DNA from 3 places in the Kosakonia oryzendophytica genome. Region 2 is predicted to be linked to each of the others. Evidence: riboswitches for the same ligand, from Rfam matches in the RefSeq annotation. Region 2 holds a riboswitch; each other region holds the start of a gene.
What was found. A riboswitch is a leader RNA that binds a small molecule or an ion and turns the genes downstream of it on or off. The one in region 2 is predicted to bind thiamine pyrophosphate.
Positions count from the first base shown of each region.

Region 1: it holds a riboswitch for thiamine pyrophosphate, as region 2 does, so the genes downstream of both, thiB (thiamine ABC transporter substrate binding subunit) here and thiC (phosphomethylpyrimidine synthase ThiC) in region 2, are expected to answer to the same signal.
Region 3: it holds a riboswitch for thiamine pyrophosphate, as region 2 does, so the genes downstream of both, thiM (hydroxyethylthiazole kinase) here and thiC (phosphomethylpyrimidine synthase ThiC) in region 2, are expected to answer to the same signal.

Region 1 covers NZ_CP115659.1:4,307,564-4,310,841, forward strand. Annotated here, with positions in the region: gene sgrR (HTH-type transcriptional regulator SgrR) at 1-1,551, shown strand, start outside; TPP riboswitch at 1,588-1,688, shown strand; gene thiB (thiamine ABC transporter substrate binding subunit) at 1,719-2,702, shown strand; gene thiP (thiamine/thiamine pyrophosphate ABC transporter permease ThiP) at 2,678-3,278, shown strand, end outside.
Region 2 covers NZ_CP115659.1:4,831,261-4,834,538, forward strand. Annotated here, with positions in the region: gene hemE (uroporphyrinogen decarboxylase) at 1-131, opposite strand, end outside; gene nudC (NAD(+) diphosphatase) at 171-944, opposite strand; gene O9K67_RS23255 (Rsd/AlgQ family anti-sigma factor) at 1,037-1,540, shown strand; TPP riboswitch at 1,596-1,749, shown strand; gene thiC (phosphomethylpyrimidine synthase ThiC) at 1,835-3,278, shown strand, end outside.
Region 3 covers NZ_CP115659.1:1,738,828-1,742,105, forward strand. Annotated here, with positions in the region: gene O9K67_RS08410 (RcnB family protein) at 1-323, opposite strand, end outside; gene O9K67_RS08415 (zinc-binding alcohol dehydrogenase family protein) at 523-1,536, opposite strand; TPP riboswitch at 1,875-1,971, shown strand; gene thiM (hydroxyethylthiazole kinase) at 2,006-2,794, shown strand; gene thiD (bifunctional hydroxymethylpyrimidine kinase/phosphomethylpyrimidine kinase) at 2,791-3,278, shown strand, end outside.

The DNA.
Region 1 (3,278 bases), 520 kb from region 2:
TCGCGGCGACACATGCGTACGCTGTTGAATACCATGCAGCAACGCGGGTGGCTAACGTGGGATGCGGAAGCCGGACGCGGCAAACGATCGCGCCTGACTTTCCTCTATACCGGCCTTGCGCTGCAACAGCAGCGCGCCGAAGACCTGCTGGAGCAGGATCGTATCGATCAGCTTGTGCAACTGGTGGGGGATAAAACCGCCGTTCGTCAGATGCTGGTCTCTCATCTCGGTCGCAGCTTCCGTAGCGGTCGACATATCCTGCGCGTGCTCTATTACCGGCCACTGCGCAACCTGCTGCCCGGAACGGCTTTGCGGCGTTCTGAAACCCACATGGCGCGGCAAATTTTCAGTGCACTGACGCGTATAAATGAGGAAAATGGGGAACTGGAAGCGGATATTGCCCACCATTGGACGTTAATATCACCTCTGCACTGGCGCTTTTATTTACGCCCCGGCATCCATTTTCATCACGGCCGTGAATTAGATATGAGCGATGTGATTGCCTCGCTCCAGCGTGCAACCGCGCTGCCGCTTTACTCCCACATTCGCGAAGTGCTCTCACCCACGCCGTGGACGCTGGATATTCATCTCACGCAACCGGATAACTGGCTCCCCTGGTTAATGGGTTACGTCCCGTCGATGATCCTGCCGCGTGAGTGGAACACGCTGGGCAATTTTGCCAGTCAGCCGATTGGCACCGGTCCTTACGCCGTCACGCGGAATACCAGCAATCAGTTAAAGATCCATGCTTTTGACGATTACTTCGGCTTTCGCGCCCTGATTGATGAGGTCAACGTCTGGGTTTTACCGGACCTGGCCGATGAACCGACCAACGGCCTGACACTGGAGGGACCGACCGACGGCGAAAAAGCCGTGGAAAGCCGCCTCGAAGAGGGCTGCTACTATCTGCTGTTCGACGCCCGTTCCAGCCGTGGCGCCAACCCTGAAGTCAGAGAATGGGTCAGCAAGATTCTCTCGCCGACCAATCTGTTGTGGCATGCCAACGAACAATACCAACGTTACTGGTTCCCGGCATATGGCCTGCTGCCACGCTGGCATCATGCGCGCCCCGGCAGTGGAGAGAAACCCGCAGGACTGGAAACCCTGACGTTGACGTTTTATCGCGAACATAATGAACACGAAGCCCTCTCCCGCACCATGAGTACCTTACTGGCGCAGCAAGGTGTGAAGCTGATCGTTCAGGAAGTGGATTACGAGGAGTGGCACCGCGGTGATGCCGACAGCGATATCTGGCTCAACAGCGCCAACTTTACCTTGCCGCTGGATTTCTCGGTGTTTGCTAACCTGTATGAGGTCCCGTTAGTACAACACTGTATTCAGCGTGACTGGCAGGCGGATGCCGCACAGTGGCGCAAAGGGGAAATGAATCTTGCCGTCTGGTCGCAGCAACTGCTGGCCAGCAAAGCCATTGTGCCGCTTATTCATCACTGGTTAATGATCCAGGGCCAGCGTTCCATGCGCGGTCTGCGTATGAACACCTTAGGCTGGTTCGATTTTAAATCCGCCTGGTTTGCGCCGCCGGATCCATAAGGCTTTCGCATTTTTTACCAAATCATTACAATAGCGGCGTTCTCAACGGGGTGCTGCGCCACAGGCGCGTGCTGAGAAAATACCCGTCGAACCTGATCCGGATAACGCCGGCGAAGGGATTTGAGGCTATTACTCAAAATCCTTTGCCACCTATTTTGAGGTGCAAAGTGTTAAAAAAATCATTGCCATTCCTGCTGCTGATCGCAGCGCCTGTTTTTGCCAAACCTGTACTGACCGTCTACACCTACGACTCATTCGCTGCCGAGTGGGGGCCGGGTCCTGCGGTCAAAAAAGCCTTTGAAGCCGACTGTAACTGTGAACTGAAATTCGTGACGCTGGAAGATGGCGTTTCGCTGCTTAACCGCCTGCGCATGGAAGGTAAAAACAGCAAAGCCGACGTGGTGCTGGGGCTGGATAATAACCTGCTGGAAGCCGCAACGCAGACAAACCTGTTCGCCAAAAGCGGCGTATCCACTGATGCGATCAGCGTCCCTGGCGGCTGGAAGAACGAAACATTTGTCCCGTTTGACTATGGCTGGTTCGCCTTTGTTTACGATAAAAATAAGCTGAAAAACCCACCGAAAAGCCTGAAAGAGCTGGTCGAAAGCGATCAAAAATGGCGCGTGATTTACGAAGATCCCCGCACCAGTACGCCTGGTCTGGGTCTGCTGTTGTGGATGCAAAAAGTCTATGGCGACAAAGCCCCGGAAGCCTGGCAGAAACTGGCGGCGAAAACGGTCACCGTCACCAAAGGCTGGAGCGAAGCCTACGGTCTGTTTTTGAAAGGGGAAAGCGACCTGGTGCTGAGCTACACCACCTCGCCGGCTTACCATCTGATCGAAGAGAAAAAAGATAACTATGCGGCGGCGAATTTCAGCGAAGGTCACTATTTGCAGGTAGAAGTTGCCGCACGCACCACCGCCAGCAAACAGCCTGAACTGGCCGGGAAGTTCCTCAAATTTATGGTTTCGCCCTCTTTCCAGAACACCATTCCCACGGGCAACTGGATGTATCCGGTGAGCAATGTCACGCTACCTGCCGGTTTTGAAACGCTGGTGAAACCACAAACCTCTCTCGAATATAGCCCGCAGGATGTCGCTGCACAGCGCGCGGGCTGGATTAATACATGGCAACGCGCCGTCAGCCGCTAATTGCAGGCTGGCTGCTCCCCGGTGTCACCGCCGCCACCCTCCTGGTGGTGGTGGCGCTGGCAGCATTTTTCGCACTCTGGCAAAACGCACCGGCGACTGAACTTATCGCTTTCCTGCGGGACAGCTACTTGTGGCATGTGGTGCGTTTTTCCTTCTGGCAGGCATTTCTCTCCGCCCTGTTTTCGGTCGTCCCGGCGATTTTCCTTGCCCGCGCGCTCTACCGACGCCGCTTTCCTGGCCGACTCGCACTGCTGCGCCTGTGCGCAATGACGCTGATCCTGCCGGTACTGGTCGCCGTGTTCGGTATCCTCAGCGTGTATGGTCGCCAGGGCTGGCTTGCCGCGCTCTGCCACACGCTTGGGCTGGAATGGACCTTCTCGCCGTATGGTTTGCAGGGCATTTTATTAGCCCATATTTTCTTTAACCTGCCGATGGCGTCGCGTTTGTTGCTGCAGTCGCTGGAACAAATCCCCGGTGAGCAGCGGCAACTGGCAGCACAACTGGGCATGCGCGGCTGGTCCTTTTTCCGCTTTGTGGAATGGCCATGGCTGCGCCGCCAGATCCCGGCGGTCGCCG
Region 2 (3,278 bases):
CCAGCTTGCGCGCGCGTCGCTTTATATTCCGGTAAATAGCGGCCCGCCTGGCGCATCATCCATACCGGCGTCATGTCTACTGGCTGGCGCTGAAGCGCGCGCAGGTAACGATCGTTTTTCAGTTCGGTCATTGTCAGTTCCTTAAGCGTCAGGTCGCCAGTATATACGCCTTACTCATACTCTGCGCGGCACATCGCCACCGTATCTTCGATCAGACGGCGCGCAACGGTGCCCGGCGGCGGCAACAGGGGTAAATCGTCATAACGATACCAGCCCGCATCCAACAGCTCTTTCGGGTCGATATGAATATCACCGCTGTCATATTCCGCCATAAACGCGGTCATCAGTGATTGAGGAAAAGGCCATGGTTGGGAAGTGACATAACGCAAATTTTTAACTTTAATGCCGCTCTCTTCCATCACTTCGCGGGCCACTGCCTGCTCCAGGGTTTCGCCCACTTCAACAAACCCGGCCAGCACAGTGTAAATCCCGTTACGATGACGCGTATGCTGCGCCAGAAGAATAGCGTCATCACGGCGGATGGCGACGATAATGCAGGGGGCAATTTGCGGATAGTAGCGCTCGCGGCAGTGATCACACAGCATTGCCCACTCGGTTTTGCTCGGATGCATGGTGTGCCCACAGTAACCGCAGAACTGATGTGAGCGGTAAAACTCCGCCAGTTGCACACCGCGCCCGGCCAGTTGGAACAGCCCGACGTCCTGATCAATTACCTGCCGTACGGATCCCATTTCCTGGCGGCGATTCTGGCGGATCATCCATACCGGTTCGCCCTGCCATTCGCCGATGTGAAGCGCGCTCTGCCCCACAAGATCGAAATTTCCTGCCTGCCCATGTGGTAATTCTCCACCGGGCAACCATAATTTTTGTTCATGGCTTACGATCCACCAGCCATGATCCCGTGCGTCAATAATACGTACCATTTGGTGCACTACCTTAGCTTCACTGGCATTTTGTTAACATTATTATTACATTTGGGTGAGCATTTTTTCACTTACATATTGCGGAGCCAATTATGCTAAACCAGTTAGAAAGCCTGACAGAGCGCGTTGGAGGAAGTAACACACTTGTCGACCATTGGCTGCTAGTACGTAAGCAACTTCTCGTTTCTTACTACAATCTGGTTGGCATTAAGCCTGGCAAAGGATCGTTCATGCAGCTTAATGAAAAAGCGCTGGACGATTTCTGTCACAACCTGGTGGAGTACCTCTCCGCAGGTCACTTCAGTATTTATGAACGCGTCATTCGCGAAATGGAAGGGAGCAGTCCACTTTTAATCGCTAACCAGCTCTATCCACTGCTGGAAGCCAACACCATCGAAATCATGAATTATTACGATACCAGCCTGGAAAACGCCATTGACGATGATAACTGTCTGGAATTCCAACAGGCGCTTTCCGACATCGGCGAAGCGCTGGAGGCCCGCTTCAGACTGGAAGACAAACTGATTGTGCTGGCCTTTGATAACAATCTCAAAGAGAGCGCCAATGACGAAACCGGCATGGCGCGCCCTGCTTGAATTCTTAAAAAGTAACGCGTAGTTTAAAAAGCAGTTCCCCGTCTGAGGGCGGGGGTTTTTCTTGTCGGAGTGCCTATCTCTCCACTACAGAATTCGCAATGCCGCGAAGCGGCGCGAAAGATGAAGTGGAAAAGGCTGAGACCGTTAATTCGGGATCCGCGGAACCTGATCGGGTTAAGACCTGCGAAGGGAACAAGAGTAATCCATTCACATCAACCACCCTTACGGGCGGTTTGTTGCCATTACTCCATCCGTCGTCTGACAAGCCATCTCCTTTTAATTCTGGAATGAGCTATGTCTGCAAAACTTACACGCCGTGAACAACGCGCCCAGGCGCAACACTTTATCGACACGCTGGAAGGCACCGCTTTCCCCAATTCACACCGTATTTACGTCACCGGTTCACGACCTGATATCCGTATCCCAATGCGGGAAATCCAGCTCAGCCCAACGCTGACTGGCGGTACAAAAGAGCACCCTCAGTTTGAAGAGAACGAAGCAGTACCGGTTTACGACACCTCCGGCCCGTATGGCGATCCGGCAATCGCCATCGATGTGCAGCAAGGTCTCGCGAAGTTACGCGCCCCCTGGATCGCCGCGCGTGATGACAGTGAAACGCTTGATGAACGCAGTTCAGCTTATACCAATGCACGTCTGGCGGACGAAGGCCTTGATGAGCTGCGCTTCAACGGGCTATTGACCCCGCGCCGCGCCAAAGCTGGTCAACGTGTTACCCAGCTACACTACGCCCGCAAAGGGATCATCACGCCGGAGATGGAGTTTATCGCCATTCGCGAAAATATGGGCCGCGAACGTATTCGTAGCGAAGTGCTGCGCAGACAGCATCCGGGTGAAGCTTTTGGCGCCCGCCTGCCGAAAAATATCACGCCAGAGTTTGTGCGCGATGAAGTCGCCGCTGGCCGCGCGATCATTCCAGCCAACATCAACCACCCGGAGTCGGAACCGATGATCATTGGGCGTAACTTTCTGGTAAAAGTGAACGCCAACATCGGTAACTCAGCCGTGACCTCGTCCATCGAAGAGGAAGTAGAAAAACTGGTGTGGTCAACCCGCTGGGGCGCAGACACGGTGATGGATCTCTCTACCGGGCGCTATATTCACGAAACCCGCGAATGGATCCTGCGTAACAGCCCGGTGCCAATCGGTACGGTACCGATCTACCAGGCGCTGGAGAAGGTGAACGGGATCGCCGAAGATCTAAACTGGCAGGCATTCCGCGATACGCTGCTCGAACAGGCGGAACAAGGGGTGGATTATTTCACTATCCACGCAGGCGTATTGCTGCGTTACGTCCCGATGACCGCGCAGCGCCTGACCGGCATTGTTTCGCGTGGCGGGTCGATTATGGCGAAGTGGTGCCTCTCCCATCATCAAGAAAACTTCCTTTACACTCACTTCCGGGAAATTTGTGAAATCTGCGCCGCATACGATGTTTCGCTGTCTCTCGGCGATGGCCTGCGTCCGGGTTCGATCCAGGATGCCAACGACGAAGCGCAGTTTGCCGAACTGCATACGCTGGGTGAACTGACCAAAATCGCCTGGGAGTATGATGTGCAGGTCATGATTGAAGGTCCGGGGCATGTGCCGATGCAGATGATCCGCCGCAATATGACCGAAGAACTGGAGCATTGTCACGAAGCGCCATTCTACACGCTCGGACCACTGACCACCGATATCGCGCCAGGTTATGACCACTTCACCTCCGGTATTGGCGCGG
Region 3 (3,278 bases), 2.0 Mb from region 2:
TGGTAGAAGATGTCGCCATTATAGGCTTTGAGAATTTTACCGTCAGCGTCGGTAATGAGCACATAGTTACCGCCCATATAGGTCCAGTGGCTGCCGGCATCGGGTGCGGGCAGGTTACGCAACTGCCACTGTTTGATGTTGTACTCCTGGCTGCGGTACATTTCCGGTACCACATCGCCAATGTGGAATTTCGTGAAGTCAGCGACGAATTCGTTAATCTCGTACGATTGCGGCCCTGTAGCAGCGGTGGTTTGCGGTGCGGCAAACGCGGAACTGGCGGTTGCCAACAGGGCGCCCAGAAGCATCATTTTTGTTTTACGCATACTCTCTCCAGGTTGTTCTTATCCATTTCACGTAGTTGCATAAATTCGCAGGTCATCATTGCTGTTAACTTACGGCTGAGCAACAACGAAAAAATAACGCTTTGGTAAAAAGTGTAAGCAAACCCAGGAGAAAGCAGGAAAAGCGGACACCGGTTTTGGCTATCCGCTTGTAACGTTTGAGAATAATCCTGGCAAGAGATCAGTTGTCAAAGCCTTCCAGCACGATTTTACCCACCGCGCGCTGGCTTTCGAGCAGCGCATGAGCTTTACGCAGGTTTGCGGCGTTAATCGCGCCAAAGTGTTCGCCAAGGGTGGTTTTTAACACGCCCTCATCAATCAACGTTGCCACGCGGGTTAGCAACTGATGCTGGGCAATGATGTCCGCCGTGGTGAACATGGAGCGGGTAAACATAAACTCCCAGTGCAGTGAAATGCTTTTAACTTTCAGCGGCAGCGCGTCAAGGCTTTGCGGGTCGTCAATCAGCGCCAGCTTGCCTTGGGGTTGTAGCGCATTGATCAATTGCTGGTAGTGATCCTCGGTGTTTGTCAGGCTGGCGACATGGCTAACCTGTTTGATGCCAATACGCGCCAGCTCTTCCGTCAGTGGCTTGCTATGGTCAATCACATAATGCGCGCCGCGCTCCTTCACCCACTGCTGGCTGGCAGGTCGCGACGCGGTGCCAATCACCGTCAGACGTGTCAGCTTACGTGCCAGTTGTGTGAGGATAGATCCGACACCGCCTGCCGCGCCAACAATCAACAACACGTCGCCTTCGTTACCCTTTTCCTGCACGCCCAGACGATCGAACAGCAATTCCCAGGCCGTAATGGCCGTTAAGGGCAGGGCGGCGGCGGATGCGTTATCCAGTGTTTTCGGTTTCAGCGCTGCAATACGTTCATCCACTAATTGATATTCGCTATTACTGCCCGGACGGGTTAGCGCCCCGGCGTACCAGACTTCATCTCCTGGCTGAAAAAGGGTCACGGCTTCGCCCACCGCTTTCACGACGCCCACGGCGTCCCAGCCCAGTACACGTGGCGTATCGGCGTTGAAACCGGCGCGAACTTTGGTATCTACCGGGTTAACAGACACGGCCTTGACTTCAATCAGCAGGTCGTGGCCGTGGGCCTCAGGTTGTGGCAGGTCGATGTCGGTGAGGAAATCCAGGTTGCTGCCGTGCCGGGCAGCGTGGGTAATGGCGATAGCTTTCATACATACTCCGTTAACACAGGGTTTCTGTTGATACCAATAAGGGTAGACAACCCCTTAGTGATGAAAAACCCGTAAAACGGAGCAGCACTTATACGGCAAAAGAGAAAATCAGGGTGTCGGTCTTAGCGTGTTCGATCTGCTAATGAGGATAGGGCACCGGCAGATGCGCTGCTGGCCTGACCCACATCACTGATTTCTCTGCTGCAACCTGCCGCGGGCGATGCACGTATCGTTGTCGCTGGCGGGGCCTCTTCGCTGCCGCTTCACCCGCGGCAGGTTATTTAACCCGCTTGTGTTCACCTGTCCATTCCCTTAATCTGCTGACCGGGACGCACTGTCCTTTTGACTCGGGGTGCCCTTCTTTGTGAAGGCTGAGAAATACCCGTATTACCTGATCTGGATAATGCCAGCGTAGGGAAGTCAGATGCCTGCCCGGCATCCCTTCTTCACGCCGGGCAGGAGCGAATTTATGCAACCTGACCTGCTTGATCGTGCGCAAACCGCGCACGCGTTACAGCAATTCCGCCGCCGTTCTCCGCTTGTACACTGCATGACCAATGACGTTGTGCAAACCTTCACTGCCAACGTATTGTTAGCGCTGGGCGCGTCGCCTGCGATGGTGATTGAACCCGAAGAAGCGCAGCAATTCAGCGCCATTGCCGATGCGTTATTGATTAACGTCGGGACGTTAACCCGTGAACGCGCCGATGCGATGCGTGCGGCGATTGACAGCGCGCGAGCGGCGGGCACGCCCTGGACACTGGACCCCGTTGCTGTCGGTGCGCTGACGTTCCGCACGCAGTTCTGCCAACAGCTTCTCACTTTGCAACCCGCCGCCATTCGCGGTAATGCCTCGGAGATCCTTGCACTGGCCGGAATGAGTGCAGGTGGGCGCGGCGTGGACACGACCGATACCGCCAGCACGGCGCTGCCAGCGGCACAAATGCTTGCACGGCAAACCGGTGCGATTGTGGCCGTGACCGGGGAGGTGGATTACATCACGGACGGTGAGCGCACCCTGATGGTCACCGGCGGTGATGCGCTGATGACGCGCGTTGTCGGCACCGGCTGTGCCTTGTCGGCGGTGGTGGCCGCCAGTTGTGCACTGGAAGGCAATCGGCTGGTCAATGTGGCGGCAGCTTGTGCTTTTATGGCGCGAGCGGGCAGTCTGGCGGTAACGAAGAGCACAGGACCGGGGAGTTTTGTGGCTGAATTTCTCGATGCGCTGTATGCGCTGAACGGGGAGGGGCTGCAATGAAACGGATCAACGCTTTAACCATTGCCGGTACCGACCCCAGCGGTGGTGCCGGGATCCAGGCTGACCTGAAGACTTTTTCCGCGTTAGGGGCTTATGGCTGCTCGGTGATCACTGCGCTGGTAGCGCAAAACACTTGCGGGGTTCAGTCGGTCTATCGCATTGAACCGGATTTTGTCGCCGCGCAGCTCGATTCCGTGTTGAGTGATGTTCGCATTGATACCACCAAAATCGGCATGCTGGCGGAGACCGACATCGTTGAAGCGGTGGCGGAACGCCTGCAACGCTACCGGGTGCGCAATGTGGTGCTGGACACCGTTATGCTCGCCAAGAGCGGTGACCCGTTGTTATCGCCATCGGCGGTGTCGGCGCTGCGTCAGCATTTACTGCCGCAGGTTTCACTTATTACACCCAATTTACCGGAAGCCGCCGCGCTGCTGGATGCCCCGCATGCCCGGACAGAAAAAGAGATGCGTGCACAGGGGGA